3 regions of the Bacillus sp. F9_6S_D1_P_5 genome follow, and region 3 is predicted to be linked to each of the others. Evidence: riboswitches for the same ligand, from Rfam matches in the RefSeq annotation. Region 3 holds a riboswitch; each other region holds the start of a gene.
What was found. Region 3 has a riboswitch for thiamine pyrophosphate ahead of tenA (thiaminase II). Riboswitches for the same ligand answer to the same signal wherever they lie in the genome.

Region 1: it holds a riboswitch for thiamine pyrophosphate, as region 3 does, so the genes downstream of both, ACUXEY_RS15295 (MTH1187 family thiamine-binding protein) here and tenA (thiaminase II) in region 3, are expected to answer to the same signal.
Region 2: it holds a riboswitch for thiamine pyrophosphate, as region 3 does, so the genes downstream of both, tenA (thiaminase II) here and tenA (thiaminase II) in region 3, are expected to answer to the same signal.

What each region holds. Positions count from the first base shown of each region.
Region 1 covers NZ_JBTREW010000011.1:94,531-100,445, forward strand. The annotation lists gene ACUXEY_RS15280 (ABC transporter ATP-binding protein) at 1-318, opposite strand, end outside; gene ACUXEY_RS15285 (ABC transporter substrate-binding protein) at 315-1,313, opposite strand; gene ACUXEY_RS15290 (ABC transporter permease) at 1,310-2,083, opposite strand; gene ACUXEY_RS15295 (MTH1187 family thiamine-binding protein) at 2,055-2,375, opposite strand; TPP riboswitch at 2,476-2,577, opposite strand; gene ACUXEY_RS15300 (methyl-accepting chemotaxis protein) at 2,639-4,381, opposite strand; cyclic di-GMP riboswitch class I at 4,525-4,609, opposite strand; gene ACUXEY_RS15305 (anaerobic C4-dicarboxylate transporter family protein) at 4,893-5,915, shown strand, end outside.
Region 2 covers NZ_JBTREW010000045.1:5,880-11,794, forward strand. The annotation lists gene ACUXEY_RS27805 (homoserine dehydrogenase) at 1-907, shown strand, start outside; gene pdxR (MocR-like pyridoxine biosynthesis transcription factor PdxR) at 1,073-2,521, shown strand; gene ddlB (D-alanine--D-alanine ligase) at 2,526-3,440, shown strand; TPP riboswitch at 3,513-3,618, shown strand; gene tenA (thiaminase II) at 3,743-4,432, shown strand; gene ACUXEY_RS27825 (heterocycloanthracin/sonorensin family bacteriocin) at 4,727-4,936, shown strand; partial or broken gene ACUXEY_RS27830 (ABC transporter permease) at 4,997-5,080, shown strand; gene ACUXEY_RS27835 (hypothetical protein) at 5,662-5,856, shown strand.
Region 3 covers NZ_JBTREW010000013.1:2,848-8,762, reverse strand. The annotation lists gene ACUXEY_RS16915 (ABC transporter substrate-binding protein) at 1-115, opposite strand, end outside; gene ACUXEY_RS16910 (ABC transporter permease) at 112-864, opposite strand; gene ACUXEY_RS16905 (ABC transporter ATP-binding protein) at 864-1,613, opposite strand; gene tenA (thiaminase II) at 1,582-2,277, opposite strand; TPP riboswitch at 2,360-2,463, opposite strand; TPP riboswitch at 2,524-2,635, opposite strand; gene ACUXEY_RS16895 (SH3 domain-containing protein) at 2,905-4,059, shown strand; gene ACUXEY_RS16890 (hypothetical protein) at 4,065-4,403, shown strand; gene ACUXEY_RS16885 (DUF3965 domain-containing protein) at 4,632-5,783, opposite strand.

The DNA.
Region 1 (5,915 bases), on a different contig from region 3:
CCTTTGTTTTTTCGGTTTACCTTCGATTTCCAATGGCAGGACTATATTTTGCAAAGCTGATCGCCACGGTAGTAATAAATCTTGTTGTGGCATATAACTTACGACATCTTGCTCTCGTACGTGCGTATCCTTATACGTTACATTCCCACTTGTTGGATTTTCAACATTTGCAATCATATTTAATAATGTGCTTTTCCCGCAACCACTCGGTCCTACAAAGGAAACAAACTCTCCCTCTTGTATAGAAGCACTAATATTTGCTAATACATTCTTTCCATCGAAAGATTTTACAACATCTTTTATTTGTAATCCACTCATTTTTCACTTGGAAGGAACTCATTTGTAAAGGCATCTTTTACATCAATTTTCTTCTTAATAACTTTGTTATCATATAAGAAATTCATGTAATTCGTCCAAACTTCTTCCTTCTGTACTCCCCATGCTTTTGCATCATCTTGATACTTCGTACTTAACCACTTTTGACTTTCTTGTACTAAGTCTTTATTCACATCTGGAACAGCTTTAATTAAAATATCAGCAGCTTCTTTCGGTTCTTTAATTGCAAAATTATAACCGTCTGTCGTTGCACTCATAAACTTTTTCACAAAGTCTTTATCTTGTTTCGTATGTTTTTCACTCGTAATAATAACTGGACTATAGAAATCAAGCGCTGGGTCTAAGTCTTTCACCATAATCGTATTTAACTCTTTTCCTTGGCGCTTCGCTTCAATTCCATCCCATCCGTAATAAATCCATTCAAAGTCTGCATCACGGCCGATTGATTTAAAGAAATCGGTTTGTCCTAAGATGATTTTTTCAACTTTATTAAAATCAGCTTGATGTTTCTCCATAATTGTCTTTAATGTAGCTTCTTCTGCTGGTCCTCCCCAGCCTCCATAACGTTTACCTTCAAAATCTTTCGGTGAAGTCATGTTATCTTTCTTAAGCGATGCAAAAGCTGAAGTGTTATGCTGAATAATCACTCCGACAGATACAACAGGAATCCCCTCCACACGAGCCAACGTTACATTTTCTTGTGCGCTTATTGCGAAGTCAGCTTTTCCTGAAGCTATCATTTGCTCCGCTGTCACATTATCACCAGGCTGAATAATTTCTACATCTAAGCCTTGCTTTTTATAATAATCTTTCGCTTGCGCTACATATAAGCCAGTATGATTCGTATTCGGAAACCAATCTAATACTACTTTTACTTTTTGATCTTTACTTGCACTTTCTTCTTTCTTCGCTGGGTTACACCCAACCACACCTACTGCTAATAAGGCAGCCAACATAACTTTTAAACCTTTTTTCATTTTCTGCCGTCCTTTCTATATATCCATGGTGCTGTTATTCTTGCCATAAACTCTACGATAAAATACAAGCATAATGTCACCATAACAATAATTGCTGCAACACCAAATACTCGGGCTGTTAAAAAGGATTTCGTAGCCCTCGTAAGCATAACTCCTAATCCTTCACTGGCACCGAGCCATTCTCCAATAATCGCTCCCATTACGCTATATGTAACTGCAATTTTTAACCCTGAGAAAAAGTATGGAAGTACTGCTGGAAACTTTACTTTCTGGTAAACTTGCCATTTCGTTGCCTTCATCGTTTGCAACAACTTCAACATATTTTTATCTACTGTTTGAAAACCTTCTAAAATGCTAAGCGCGATCGGGAAGAAACAAACGAGTATGACTACCATTACTTTCGGTAGCATTCCATATCCAAACCAAATAATAAATAACGGTGCAAGTACAACGATTGGAATCGTTTGCGAAATAACAAGCAACGGATTTATTAAAATACGAAATAAAGGAATAACGTCCATAATAATTGCAATACTTGTCCCAATTAAAATCGCAAAGAACAGTCCAATTATAACCTCTTGCAGCGTTTGCATCGTATTCGGTAATAGTAAATCTTTCATTCCAATTAATTCTTGAACAATGGCAGAAGGCTTGGGTAAAATCCACGGTTCAATTTTAAATAATGAAACAGATCCTTCCCATATCGCAATGAGAAGGATAAGCCAAATTGTTGTAATTATTTTAGATTGCTTCTGGTTTTGCATATTCATCACGGTACTTCCAAACTTTTTCATCTATCGTTACACCAGTGCTTGGACGATAATGGATTTTAATAGAAGTAATTACTTCTTCTGCTCCAGCATCCACACACGCTTGTTGTGCACGTTTAATGACATCAAGAAGTACATCTAATTCTCCTTCCAGCGTTGTTTCCATTGCCCCTACTTCATAACGAACTCCCGATTGTTGTACAACCTCAATTGCTTTATCAACAACAGAATACACATCTTTGTTCTTCGCTTGTGGTACTACTGAAAATGAAATTGTAACTTGTTGTGACATAGTAAAATCCCCCTTATAATATGAAATGTTAAAACAAGAAAAGGCTTTCCTACTGCGTAGGAAAGCCTTGTATGCAAGTTATTATAGAATAACATATGCTACATCACTTTAAGTAACTCCCTACGCTGGCATTATCCAGATCAGGTTGAGGGTCGATGTTTATTTACATCCTCTCAGCCAATTGGCTCCCCGGTCCTTAATTCGTTTTCATTGTAGCATGATTTATTTTATTGAACAAACAAAAGTACGTATAATCATTTCATTTAACTTTTAAATTCTCCTATTAACTCTTGTAACTCCTGTGAAAGCCAGCTTAAAGAACTTGCTAATTCAGCAATATCTTGTACAGACATTTCCTGCTCTTTCATACTTTCTTCAATATTATTACTACTATTTGCATACGTATTTGCGATAAGTGATAGTTCATTTACAACACGAACAATATTTTGGCTATTTTGCAATATATTACTTGAATTGCTAGAAACAACTCTAACTTGATTTGTAACAGATTGTGCTGATTTTGAAATTTCACCAAAGAAAGCACCACTACTTTCAACAAGTTTCATTCCAGATTCTACTTCTTTTAAAGTATTTTGAATTGAAACAACAGCTTCTTCCGTACCAGCTCGTGTTTCCCCTATTAATTTTGCTATATCTTTTGCTGATGCTTCCGTCTGCTCTGCTAATTTACGCACTTCATCCGCAACAACGACAAATCCCTCACCAGTTTCCTCAGCACATGAAGCTTCAATAGTAGTAGCATTTAGAGCTAGCAAATTCGTTTGATTTGAAATACCAGTAATTACTGTTACAATGTCACTAATTTCTTTTGATCTTTTTTCCAAAGAATAAATAATAGAAGATAAATCTTGTACTGCATTTTGTATTATGTTCATTTGATTAATCGTCTGCTCAATAATACCATTTCCTTTTACTGAATGATGGTTTGTACCTTCAGACTCTTTCGCCATTTGTTTTGCAGTATTCGTTATTTCTTCCATCCTATCTTCCATTTCATATATAATATCTAAATACTTTGGTACTGCAGTTTCTTGTAATTGAACGCCAGCCCTTAACTCAACTATAGAACTTACGATTCCTTGGACTGCCATGCTATTCTCTTTCGTACTCACTGACAATTCTTGTGAAGATGAGGAAACCTGTTCTGCTGTCTGCTTTACTTTATCTATAATTCCTTTAAACTTCTCGATAGTATTATTAAAATACGCATTAATAATACCAATATCATCTGGTCTTTCCTCTAATTTAATACTTAAGTCACCTTCACCGACTTTGCGCAATCCTTCACGTAAATCCCGCAATGGAGCAAGTGCGTTACGTACGATTAGGAATTGAATAACCGTTGCAATTAAAACAGAAATACAAATAAACATTAAACCTTGTATAATGAACTTTTCCTTTGTACTAGGAACAATAGAGGCATCTACATCAGCTGCAACAAGTGCCACAATGTTACCTTCTCCATCTTTAATTGGCTCTAATATCGTCACCCATGTTCCTAATGCGTCTTCATATACTACTGTCATGTTTGCTTTTTTTGTGCTCATTACTTTATCATATGCTTCCATCCAAAGATCTGGTTGTTTATAATATTCTCCCGGCCTTACTTCAACAACATTTGCTAAACCTGTAGACAAATCAATGATTTGTAGCTCACCTTTTTCATTTTTTTTCGCTCCAACAATATACGTTTGTCCAACACTGCTCAATTCTTCCGTTGATTCATCTAATTTCTCTGTTAACTTCTCTCTCTTTTCTCTTTCTGCCGTTGGGTCTTTTGCAACATCTCTCAATATTTCCACGTCTAATTTATGTAATACCGTATCTCCTGTTTCAAAAGAATGCCTTTCAAATATAGACATCATGCTATTTTGAAACATGTTAAAACTTAACGCTCCCATAGTACCAACAAGCGTCAAAATAACTAGCACAGTTAACAATACATTTTTTTGAAGAAATGATAGCTTGTGCCAATATTTTCCCATTAACATCACCTTTCTTAATTAACATAATATAAATTAAGACTATTAAAATATAAACCTCATTAACAATTGATAAAGGTTCTCATTTTTTTACAAATAAAAAAAAGACCAATGAAAAGAGCATTGGTCAAGACCAACCCTATCCGTCCGGTAACTGGCTAGCATAGCCTTTCGGCCTTAGCTCCTGTAGTTTTGCGTCCTAATGTTTCCATCAGTTTGCCTTTCTCGCTGAACGAGTTGAACGATATGGGAGTTCTATGAGAATTAAATTATTCTCTATCAAAGATTACAACATAAAAATTAAAATGTCTACCTATTTATAAATGTAAATGTAAAGTTTCAATGTATTATTTTTTCGAAATAATTTAACAAAGTACGTGAATGTTACATTTCTTGTGTTATATAATAAAAAATGTATGAAACACAAGGATTGTTTTGAGTATTTATTTTAATTTTCGTTCAAATTAAATTATTCAAATATATCTTAACTAATGAATTTCGGAGGTAGTTTATCATGTTTTGGCTACAATTTCTTACGTTACTACTCTGCATCTTTATTGGCGCACGCCTAGGCGGAGTTGGTTTAGGAGTAATGGGTGGCGTCGGTATGGCAATACTTGTTTTCGTCTTCCATTTACAACCTACAGCTCCTCCTATTGATGTAATGCTTATGATTTTAGCAGTAATTACAGCTGCCGGTGCACTTCAAGCCGCTGGAGGAATGGACTACCTTGTTCATCTGGCTGAGAAAGCATTACGAAAAAATCCAAAGCGTATTACATTCTTTGCTCCAATTGTTACTTATTTATTTACACTCTGCGCAGGAACTGGTCACGTTGCTTATTCTGTACTTCCTGTTATCGCAGAAGTCTCTCGCGAATCTGGGATTAGACCGGAACGACCGATGTCAATTGCCGTAATCGCTTCCCAACAAGCAATTACAGCTAGTCCTATATCAGCTGCAACAGTTGCACTTTTAGCAATGCTAGCTGACTATAAAATCACTTTATTAGACATTCTAAAAGTAAGTATCCCTTCTACTTTCATCGCTTGTATGGTAGCTGCATTTGTTGCTAGTAAAATGGGGAAAGACTTAAATGAAGACCCTGAATACTTAAAACGATTAAAAGAAGGTATGATTCCTAAGATTGAAGAGAAAAAGGAATTTGTTGGTGTAAAAGGCGCTAAACTATCCGTTATCCTTTTCTTAGTAGCAACTTTTCTTGTTGTACTTCTCGGTTCGTTTGAGGCACTTCGTCCAGGATGGATGGTTGACGGGAAGTTAGTTCGTCTTTCCATGCCAAACACAATTGAAATGGTTATGTTAACGATCGCAGCTCTTATTATTATTTTCTGTAAACCAAATGTAGAAAGCATCGTGTCTGGTAACGTCTTTAAAGCAGGGGCAACAGCAGTTGTTGCTATTTTCGGTATCGCTTGGATGGGAGATACTTTCTTTAATGGAAACTTAAATATGATTCAAGGATCAATTCAGCACCTAGTAACAAGTGCACCATGGCTATTTGCCATCGCATTA
Region 2 (5,915 bases), on a different contig from region 3:
TGTTGCAATTCATAATGAGGATGGCTTATCTATTCATCACTTATTAAGGTATGGTAGCGGTAGCTCTGCAATTGAAGAATATATTGAACATCATCCGAAGGAACGAGCAACAGATAACATAAGTGGTACTGTACTGGTGGAATCGACTGTTACAAATCTTAAAGATGGAAATCCAGGGAAACAATATATAAAGCAAGCGATTGAGAAACATATGGATATAGTAGCAATTTCAAAAGGTGCGCTCGTTACAAACTGGAGAGAAATAAATGAAGCAGTAAAAATCACAAATGTACGAATTCGATATAGTGGTGCAACTGCTGCGGCATTACCGACACTAGATATTGGGCAATTTAGTTTAGCTGGATGCCATATTGAAAAAATAGAAGGAATATTAAACGGGACTACAAATTATATTCTCTCGAAAATGAATGAGGAAGATATTACGTTTGAAGAAGCATTGAAAGAGGCGCAAAGTAAAGGAATTGCTGAGACGAACCCAATATTAGATGTAAGTGGTTCTGATAGTGCGTGTAAATTGTTACTTTTAACAAACAGTTTAATGGGAGCAGAGAATACGCTTTCAGATATACATATAAAAGGAATCGAACATGTTACGCAACAACAAATTCGAAATGCTAAGGAACATAATAAATATATTAAATTGATAGCTTCTGCATATAAGGATCAGGTTGGAAATGTGGCTCTTAATGTGGAACCGCGCGAAATAGATAAAGATCATCCGCTGGCAAAAGTAAATGGGACAGAAAAAGGGATTACGTTCTTTACCGATACGATGGGGCAAGTTACTACAATTGGTGGTGCTTCTAATCCACGCGGAGCCGCAGCAGCTGCTTTAAAAGATATAATTAACTTATATCGTAAAGATTTGTCACGTATTAACGGGTAGTAAAACTCCTGAGTGGTGAGAGTTAATAATCAATGAGCGGCATGAATCTCCCCTTGATTAAAGCTGCACCCTATAAAACCGTACCGCCCTTTATAAAAAATACATATGTAGTGGACCTTTTGAGAATGAAATAAATATGCAAAAATGATTGTAGGGGGTAAGGAATTGTTTAAAGATTTTAAAGTTGTGAAAGAGCGTCCCGTTTATATTCAATTGAAAGATTATGTAAAAAAGATGATTATGAAAGGGCATTTGCTCGGGAATCAAAAAATCCCTTCAACAAGGGAACTAAGTGAATTACTAAGTGTGAGCAGAAATACTGTTCTTGCTGCGTATGCAGATTTAGAGCAAGAAGGGCTTATTTATGCAGTTAAAGGAAAAGGGAATTTTGTTGCGAAGGTTGATATTTCAAACACTTCGTCTGTTGAAATAGATTGGAAAAATAAACTTAATACAGTTACCTTATTAGCGGATGAATTAGATTTAATGAAACATGGTGTCCGCTGGGAAAAAGGAATGATAGTTTTTAACAGTATTTCTCCGGACGAAAAGCTATTTGATGTGGAAAATTTCAAAAGAGCTTTTCTTACTCGTATGTCCATTGAAGGTGATGTCGTATTAAATTACGGCTACGCAAAAGGTTATAGACCGTTAATGAACTATCTACTTCATTATATGGAAATGAAAGGTGTAGATACTTCAAATAAAGATATATTAATTACAAATGGATTTACAGAAGGATTAGACATTGTACTATCTTCGCTATCGAAAAAATCAGGGCGAGTTATTTGTGAGAATCCGACACATCATGCTGCTTTGAAGTTGTTCCGCTTACATGGCCTTGAAATTCATGGAATTAATATGAATGAAGATGGTATTGATACGAGCGAAGTTGAAAAAAGCTTGCGTGAAAAAGAGTTTGATTTTGCTTATTTAATTCCTTCTTATCATAATCCAACCGGTATTGTTACGAGTTCAGAGAAAAGAACAGAACTGATGAGCTTATTTTCAAAATATAAAATTCCTATTATAGAGGATGGATTTAATGAAGAGCTACGTTATTCAGGTTCACATTTAGCACCATTATTAACTTTTGCTGGCGCTGGTAATAATGTGATTTATATTAGTAGCTTTTCAAAAGTACTATTCCCTGGTTTACGTGTAGGATGGATCATCGCAGATAAAGAGCTAATCCATCATTTAGAAAGTGTAAAAAGAGCAAGAACAATACACACATCAACGCTAGATCAAGCGGTTTTATTTCAATATTTACATGAAGGATATTTTGAAAAATATTTAAAAAAGGCAAGGTCTGTTTATAAGAAAAAATATGAGTTAGCTGTTGGGGCGTGTAACGAGTACATTCCGTTTCAAAGAATGACCGGTGATGGTGGACTTCATTTATTTATAGAGTTAGAAGAAAAAATTCATGCCCGCACACTTTTACAAAAGTGTTATGAGCAAGGGGTTACATTTTCTCCTGGAGATGTTTTTTTCTCTGATGGAGGAGGAGCGAACACGTTTCGATTAGGATTTTCCCGCCTGAAAGAAGAAGAAATAGTTCGGGGAATCAAAATAATCGGTGATACAATAAAAAATGAAATTTGGAGTTGAGGAAATGAGAATTGGCGTTATTATGGGAGGAGTATCCTCTGAAAAACAAGTATCAATTATGACTGGAAACGAAATGATTGCAAATTTAGATAAAAATAAATATGAAATCGTACCAATTACGTTAAATGAAAAAATGGATTTAATCGAAAAAGCGAAAGACATTGATTTTGCACTACTCGCATTACACGGAAAATACGGAGAAGATGGGACAGTTCAAGGAACGCTTGAAAGTTTAGGTATTCCTTATAGCGGCAGCAATATGTTATCTAGCGGTATATGTATGAACAAAAATATTTCGAAAAAGATTTTACGTTATGAAGGAATAGAAACGCCAGATTGGATTGAACTTACAAAAATGGAGGATCTTAATGTTGATGAATTAGATAAGTTAGGATTTCCGTTAGTAGTAAAACCAAACTCTGGTGGTTCAAGTGTTGGAGTAAAGATTGTCTACAATAAAGACGAATTAATTTCAATGCTGGAAACTGTGTTCGAATGGGATTCTGAAGTAGTAATAGAGAAATATATAAAAGGTGAAGAGATTACATGTTCCATTTTTGATGGGAAACAGTTACCTATCATTTCAATTCGGCATGCGGCTGAGTTCTTTGATTACAATGCGAAATATGATGATGCTAGTACAATTGAAGAAGTTATCGAACTTCCAGCTGAACTGAAGGAACGTGTAAACAAAGCGTCACTGGCTTGTTATAAAGCATTGAAATGCAGCGTTTATGCAAGGGTTGATATGATGGTGAAGGACGGTATTCCATATGTAATGGAGATTAATACATTACCAGGGATGACACAAGCAAGTTTACTACCAAAAAGTGCAGATGCAGCTGGTATTCATTATAGTAAACTATTAGATATGATTATTGAAACTTCATTGAGAGTAAGAAAAGAAGAAGGATTTTAAGTAGCAGTATCATGAATACTTTTGACAGTAACATGAAGTATGTTATGATGAATACAATACGAAAATTAAATATTTATCCACTAGGGGGGCCTATTAGAGGCTGAGATCAAATGGAAATTTGAGACTCTTAGTACCTGATCTGGTTAATGCCAGCGTAGGGAAGTGGAAAAGACATTGCTATTTCATCAATAAATACTGTCAATTTCACTTTCTTTATGTCTGTAAAGAAAGTTTTTTTATTTTAAAGCGTTAATAACTGTGGATAAATAACTAAATTAAATAAATTACTTGGAGGGATTTATATGACTTTTTCACAATCATTACGTAAAGAAGTAGATTCAATTTGGGAAGCTAGTTTTCATCACCCTTTTGTAAAAAAACTTGGTGAAGGAACGTTAGATTTAGCTAGTTTTCGCTATTATGTGCTTCAAGATTCATATTATTTGAGTCATTTTGCTAGAGTACAAACGTTAGGGGCTGCAAAAGCACAGGAATTAGAAACGACTGCTCGTATGGCACACCATGCTCAAAATACATATGAAGCAGAATTATCTTTACATGAGAATTTTGCGAAGAAACTAGGGATTACACAAGAAGAAAAAGATAATTTTATTCCTGCTCCAACCGCATACGCATATACTTCACATATGTATCGTGCGGCGTATGAAGGGCATTTAGGCGATATCATCGCAGCAATTTTACCTTGCTATTGGTTGTATTATGAAATTGGAGAACGTTTAAAAGAGTGTCAGCCAGAAGAGCCAATTTATAATGAATGGATTTCTGCTTACGGATCTGATTGGTTCCGTACATTAGTTGAAGAGCAAATTACACGTTTAGATATTATCGCTGAAAAGGTGACAGAGTCTGATCGTAAGCGAATGAAACAGCATTTTATTATTAGTAGTCAATATGAATATTCATTTTGGGAAATGGCTTATACGTTAGAACAGTGGCCAGTGAATACAGAAGTAAAAGATGTAATTGGATAATGAGTAGGGGTATTGCTATTCATAGGTATGGATAATAACTATGTGTATGATTTTACAAAAGAAGTATCACAAAAAGACGCACCATTCTAAGTGCGTCTTTTTTCAATTTATAAAAATGAGCCCATGGAAAAAACAACCTAAAAATACGTATATGAACAAGGTGCATCATCTACTGATAGGTCATATTTTGTAGGTGTACGTATTGGACTTAGTTTATAGCGCTATCTCTACTTAGATTTAACGAACAGAAATATCGGAAAGCATTGAAAAGGTTGAAATGTATAAACGGAGGTCATGAAAATGAATAAGTTTCAACAAGAACTACAAGCGTTAAGCCTTAATGATTACCAGTCTGGAAATATTGTGTATTGGGACCAACTAAACCAATATCCATATTACTATATTGAAGATGCTGCTCGTCGTTGTGGAGGTTGTGGAGGTCGCTGTGGTGGTTTTAATGGTACTACTGATACAACTGGTACTATTGTAACATATGAATATTGATAATTGAAAAAAGGAATCCATTTATGAAGCATTATATAATTTTTATAAATGAATTTAATTAAAACACATGTAACTGGAGTTATTTCAAATGTAGAAAATAGTACACATTTTGAAGCCGCAAGATTTCCGTCTCCAAAAGAATAAGTAGTATGAAATCTCGTCAGTAATTTTTTCTAAGTAAGGTCCTAAATTTATATTTGTCTTGCATAAATGCAGGACTTTTTTTCGATAAAAAAGGGGACGTTTCCGGGGATTTCTCAAAACAGAATCAAGATTACGCTATACCTATACAGTTCTTTGAAAAAAGAATAGTGTGGGGATAACCTATCTATACGTTCATAATCCATGATCATAGCCCATTTATCACAAAACGTTACCGGAGAACGGGCAAGGGCTGTAAGAATCCGCAAGAAGGACGAAAAGACCAATTTCATTTATATATTCAGCCACGGTGCATATGTATCGCGGCTTTTGTGTTTCTTATTGAGTCTGGTCAATTTGCTGGGTTGATTGGTGATACAAAATATTTTTTCGTAAAATTCCCAAAAACGTCATTTTCAATTTGTACGATTTATGTGTCGGGTGGTAAAGTTATCTCATAGGAGCCCGGGAACCTAGACATAATTGGATATACATAATATGAGGGGAAGTAACGATGAGTGATAAAGTATAAGGAAAAATTAAATGTAAAGAATGTAATAAGGAAATAGGATGGTACTGTATTTATGGGAATCCTATTAAATCGAGATTATGAAGTAAATTTGCTTGATGAAACCAAAGTAGGTGCAAAATTATTTAGTAGGAAATTTCAACTGAAACCTCATGAATACGGTTTGTACTGCCCTGAAGATGACTGTGGGGTATATAATACATTCTCGTATTCAGAAGAAGATTTAATTAGTAAAGGAGCGAGAAGATGAACCAATAAACGGGATTATTCCCTCAGGCTCACAATAGATACATCCACCGTTACCGTTTC
Region 3 (5,915 bases):
GCATGACCGTTATTTCTTTTTCTTTTTTACTCTTATCTGATGCTGAATTACTAGAACATCCAGCAATCATTGCAACTAATAATGTAAACACAAAGATGCGTTTTAATAATTTCATGAATGCTTCCTCCAACTAATGAATTTCTTTTCTAATATCGAAATAAGTATGACGAAGAAAATAGCTAATAACGATAACAATACAATGGGTGCAAATACACCTGCTCCATCTAACTGCGTCATCATTCTTTTACTGAAATATCCTAGCCCAGCTTGTGCACCGAGCCATTCACCAATTGCTGCCCCAATTACACTAAGCGGAACTGCAATTTTCAAAGCTGAGAAAAAATAAGGAAGAGCAGACGGCAATTTTAATTTAAGAAAAACATCTTTTTTCGTTGCCCCGTACGTAACTAAGAGCTCCTCCCATTCTTTTTTCGTACTGCGTAGCCCATCATACGTATTGACCGCAATTGGGAAAAACGTAATTAAAACCGTAACAACGACTTTACTCCAAATCGTATATCCAAACCATAAAACGAAGAGCGGAGCAAGCGCTGTAATAGGAATCGTTTGTGAAGCCACTAATAATGGATAAAATGCTCTCTCCATCCAATTACTCGCGTTCATTAACATCGCTAGCCCTACCCCAAGTACGATAGAAATTGCCACACCTATTAAAACGACATATAATGTTGCCGGCAAATGAACCGTAAATAATATATCTTTTAGTTTCCATATCTTCATTACAATCGCAGACGGTGACGGTAAAATGTACATTTCATCTACAATTCTTGCGCCTACTTCCCAAATGACAAGTAAAATGCTAGAAAGTGTAAGGGCAGGTAATAGTTCCTTCAGCCGGTTCATCATACGAGTACCTGCCTTTGTAACATACTAAGAAGCTCATCTTTAAGCGCTAACACTTCAGGCTTATATAAATCTTTTCTTGTTCGATTACGATCAAGCGGTACAATCCTCTCGGTTAAAGTAGTTATCGGTTGCTGCTCTACTACTAAAATTCGATTAGAAAGAAACAATGCTTCTTCCACATCATGAGTGATAAATAAAATTGTTTTTTCCCACTCTTTCCATTGTTCAAACAGCCATTCTTGCAAAGATGCCTTCGTTAAAGCATCCAACGCGCTAAACGGTTCATCTAACAGCAATATCTCCCCGCCTGTTAATAAAGTTCGAATAAAGGATACACGTTGTCTCATACCACCAGATAAATCTTTCGGATATTTTGTCTCATACCCTTGTAAGCCAAATTTATGCAATAGTTCCTTCGCCTTTATTTGTGCTTCTTTCTTCTGTACACCTTGGCACTCTAACGGCAGGGCAGCATTCTCAATAATCGTTCTCCACGGCAGGAGCATATCTTTTTGGGGCATATACCCTACAGGGTGGCTCTTTGTTTCTGTCAGCTCTATCTGTCCCGTACTTGCTTCTTCTAAACCTGTAATAAGGCGAAATAAAGTACTTTTCCCGCATCCACTCGGTCCGATAATACTTACAAACTCTTTATCTTGTATAGAAGCATTTAATTCATTGATGATTGGTTTCTCATCATAATGAAAAGAAACATTATGAAACTGTAGTATGTTCTTGCTCCTCAAATCCCCACATCTCCTTACGATAGGACATATCCCAGAATAAATATTCAAATCGACTGGAATATAGGAAAATCTCCTCTAATCGATCTAGCTCTTTGTCAGATTTTCCAACTGCCATTTCATTTAATAAATCTATTAGCCAAATACAAAGGTTACCGTATTCTTCAGAACTATATCCTTGAATCCACTCACCAAAGAACTCATGATCTCTCGCTCCAGGAATATCATTTAAACGCTTTCCAATTTCCCAGTAGCTCCACATACATGGAAGAAGTGCTGCTATTAATTCCGCAAGTGTGCCATTTTGAGATACAGACATCATGTAATTTGTATAAGCTAAATTTTTAGCAGATGGCTTTGCAGACTCTATCTCCTCTATAGAAATTCCAAGTCTTTTTGCATATTGTTTATGGATTGTCATTTCTCCATTTAATATTCCATCAATTTGTTCAGCAAATTTCCCCATTACTTGTGGATTCGTTGCCTTTACAACACCGATGGCATATAGCTTTGCATAATCTAACAAATATAAATAATCTTGAATAATGTAATACTGAAACTTATCTTTTTCTAACGTACCGTCTCCCATACCTACAACAAACGGATGATTATGACTCATCTCCCAAACTGGTTGTACAGTTTCTAATAATCTATCGCAAAATTTCATTTCCCTATCCCCTTCCGGTATGTGTATATAAATAAAAAACCACTTCTAAATAAGAAGTGGTTACAGCAAATAAAATTATAATTTATTCGTTGCTCCACTTCCCTTCGCTAGTATTACCTAGATCAGGTGTTATAAGGGTTAAGGATTATTCCTCTCTCAGCACAACAAGCACCCCTAGTGGTTTCAATATGAAATTTTCAAACAAAAAAGCCCCGTTTCTATACGCAAAGAAACGGGGACTTATTATTAGTGTCCGAATTGCTTCCCTACGCTAGCATAATCTAGATCAGGTAATGAAAAGGATCAAAGGCTTACGGCCTACTCTCAGCTGGCAACACCAGCTCTCCTAGCAAACTATGAAATTAACACTGTCAGTATAACATCGTAATAAGACATCATCAACTGTTTTAATTTTCTTAATTGTCAACAAAATAATAAAGCCATATAATACTTATATTCTATGTTAGAAATTATTATCCTAATTAATTGGATAAAAAGGAATCATTATCCTCAAAAAATTTATTTTTATATTGATTTCATATTACATTTATGTGAATAAACCCACTATATTATATCTTTATACTATAATAAAATTACAACTATACAACTAGAGGAGGTCTCTATTATATGAATATGAAAGCTACTGCTTTAGCAGCAACTACTGTCGCAATTGCTTCTTTACTTCCTTCTATGGGAGAAACAAATGTACAAACAGCCAACGCTGAACAATTATCTAATGTAAAAACTGGCTATGTCAAAGTCAATCAAGTAACCTTACATACAAAAAATAACGCAAATAGCTCATCAATTGATACAATTCGCTTTAATACGAAAGTGAACATACTTGAAACAACTGATAGCTGGTATAAAGTATCTGTTAATAATAAAGTAGGTTACGTACAAAAAGATGCTATTCTACTAAAAAACAAACTTCAATCTAATAATCAATACATCGTTAATGCCAATGCATTAAACGTTCGTTCTGAACCTAATTTAGAATCTTCAATTTTAGATGTGTTACCAAATGGGAAATTCGTTACTATTCAAGAAGAACAAGGCGAGTGGTATAAAATTTTACATAATGGCACAACAGGTTACGTACAAAAAGCATTCGTTTCTAACGGTTCACAGCCTTTAGTAAAAGGCATTACAGTTCAAAATAATACGAAATACACAGTTGCAACACCTAAACTTAATGTACGTAGCACCGCTAGTACAAGTAGTGCACTGCTTGGTTCATTACAAAATGGAACACAACTACAAGTAGTAGAAACTGTAGGAACTTGGTATAAAATTCGTTTTGGCACAGGATACGGATACGTGGCAAAACATTATGTAGTGCAAAATCAAGCACAAGTTCAAAAAGCCCAAACTGCTTCCATTCCAGCAGTTTTCAAATTCCCTACACAAGGAAAAATTAGCTCAACCTTTGATATGCGCTGGGAACAAATGCATTATGGTATAGATATTGCAGCTCCAGGTAACGTCTCTATCCAAGCGGCGGCGGCAGGTAAAGTTGTGAAATCATATTATTCAGCTAGCTATGGCAATGTTGTGTTCATCGCCCATCAAATAAACGGGAAATTATATACAACAGTCTATGCTCATATGAAAGATCGCACTGTACAAGCTGGTGATCAAGTACAAGCTGGACAATTAGTAGGTCATATGGGAAACACAGGTCATTCATACGGGCAACATCTTCATTTTGAATTACACAATGGAGAATGGAATTTTGAAAAAACAAATGCAGTAAATCCACTGCCATATTTAGTTAGGTAAATTGTATGTCACGCAATATCAATATACCTCTCTTAATTGAATACTTAGCCTTTTTAGGTTTAATCTGTTGTTTAATCATTTACAATACAAATACTGTATTTTTGTCTATTATCATTGCTTTTGTTGCTTTAGAAATTATGATGGAATCTTTTCAAGTTCAACTAAAACAAAAAATTGCCCATATTTATAATGCCATCTTTCTATTAAGTGCCCTAATAGCAAATATTATTAGTAATGGTTTTTATTTATCTACCGTATTTCCTGTATTTTTTATGGCTATTTTATTATTCATAGCTAGATACATTCATGTTCCTAATAACAAAAAACACGAACAAGAAGCTTAGAAAGAGGAGACACTGTGTATCAATCTTTCAAAGATAATCCGCTAAAATATATAGTGAATTTATATAAAAAAACAAATACTTTTTTTGGTATACAAGGAAGCAATACGGCACAAGTTCTCCTTTATGGAATGTTATTTCTCGTCTTAATTACATTCTCCTTGCTTTACTAATAAAAAAAGGATCTCACATAAAATTGAGATCCTTTTTAATTTATATAGAAAATGCTCTTTATCCGCAAGCATATTTTTCATAAATAAAACTAAGATTATATTTTTTTTCTAAGCTCATTCTTTGTTCATCGTCACACCAATAGAACAGAATATCGTGAATCGTTGCATAACGCTTATTTTTAAGAAATAGTTTAAAGAATGATGGTAAACAATCATGTAATTGTATAAATATATAATTGCGTAATATTTCTTCTTTATATTCAATACCCTTACAAATATACAATAATTCTTCACAATAATATGCATGTTGTGGAACTTGAATCATTTCGAAAAATGGCACATATGATAATAACTTTCCGATAAAATGATCATATCGATCCATTATTCCTATCGTCATATGCTCCATCATTTCTTTCATTACATATAAATAATCATCAACATGAGTAGTCTTGAGTGGGTCTAATCGATCTGAAATTTGAGAAAGTACAGCTCTTTGACAAGCCAACACCGCTTGACTAGGTCCATAGTATGATAGGAAATCTGTACACTTACGATATTTTCGTAATAAGTCATGTGTATATAAGTCATAAACAAACGTATTACAATACATTGCTAGACTCATCATATCACTATTTAATTGCTCTTTTGATAACAATTTAGCTCTCTTACACATATAAAAGAATGTAAATTCTAATACTTCTTTATGAGATAATAAATGTTTACAGTCTGTTATACATTTCTCATTGAATTTAACTCTATCCCAAATTTCTACATCCTCATCAGTTAATTCACCAATACGATATTTAATAATTAAATAGTTTAAAGCAACCGCTTGTGTCAAAAGATCCCACGTTTCATACTCCAATGAAGTGTGAACAAACTCAGCAAGTCCTTGAGTCACCATAAAAGTATTTGCTTCTTCATACCAGCCAATCTCTTGGCATAAACGAAGAATACGTACTAAAGTTGGAATTTCATCTTTATGAAACTGTGGTAAATTTCTTGCTTTATCCATTCCATATACGATAAATGCCGCTAAATTTTCTTCTTTATAAAATTCTTTTTCTTTCCACACTAATATAGTTCTTTCTTTCCCTTCACCTTTTGGATGACAAGGTACAAGTAAAGAAAATAATTCAGCGAAATTATTTGGTTCTATATATGTATCTGTAACCAAATTCCAATTTGGATTGCGCTGTATAGCCCTCATATAATTCCCCTTCCCTTTTGTCTACATAGGAAATATTAATTCATTATTACATCAATAAATCATTAACAATAAATATTGTTATATTCGAAATCTATCATAATACTTATATCTATCAGTATATCATTTTTTCTC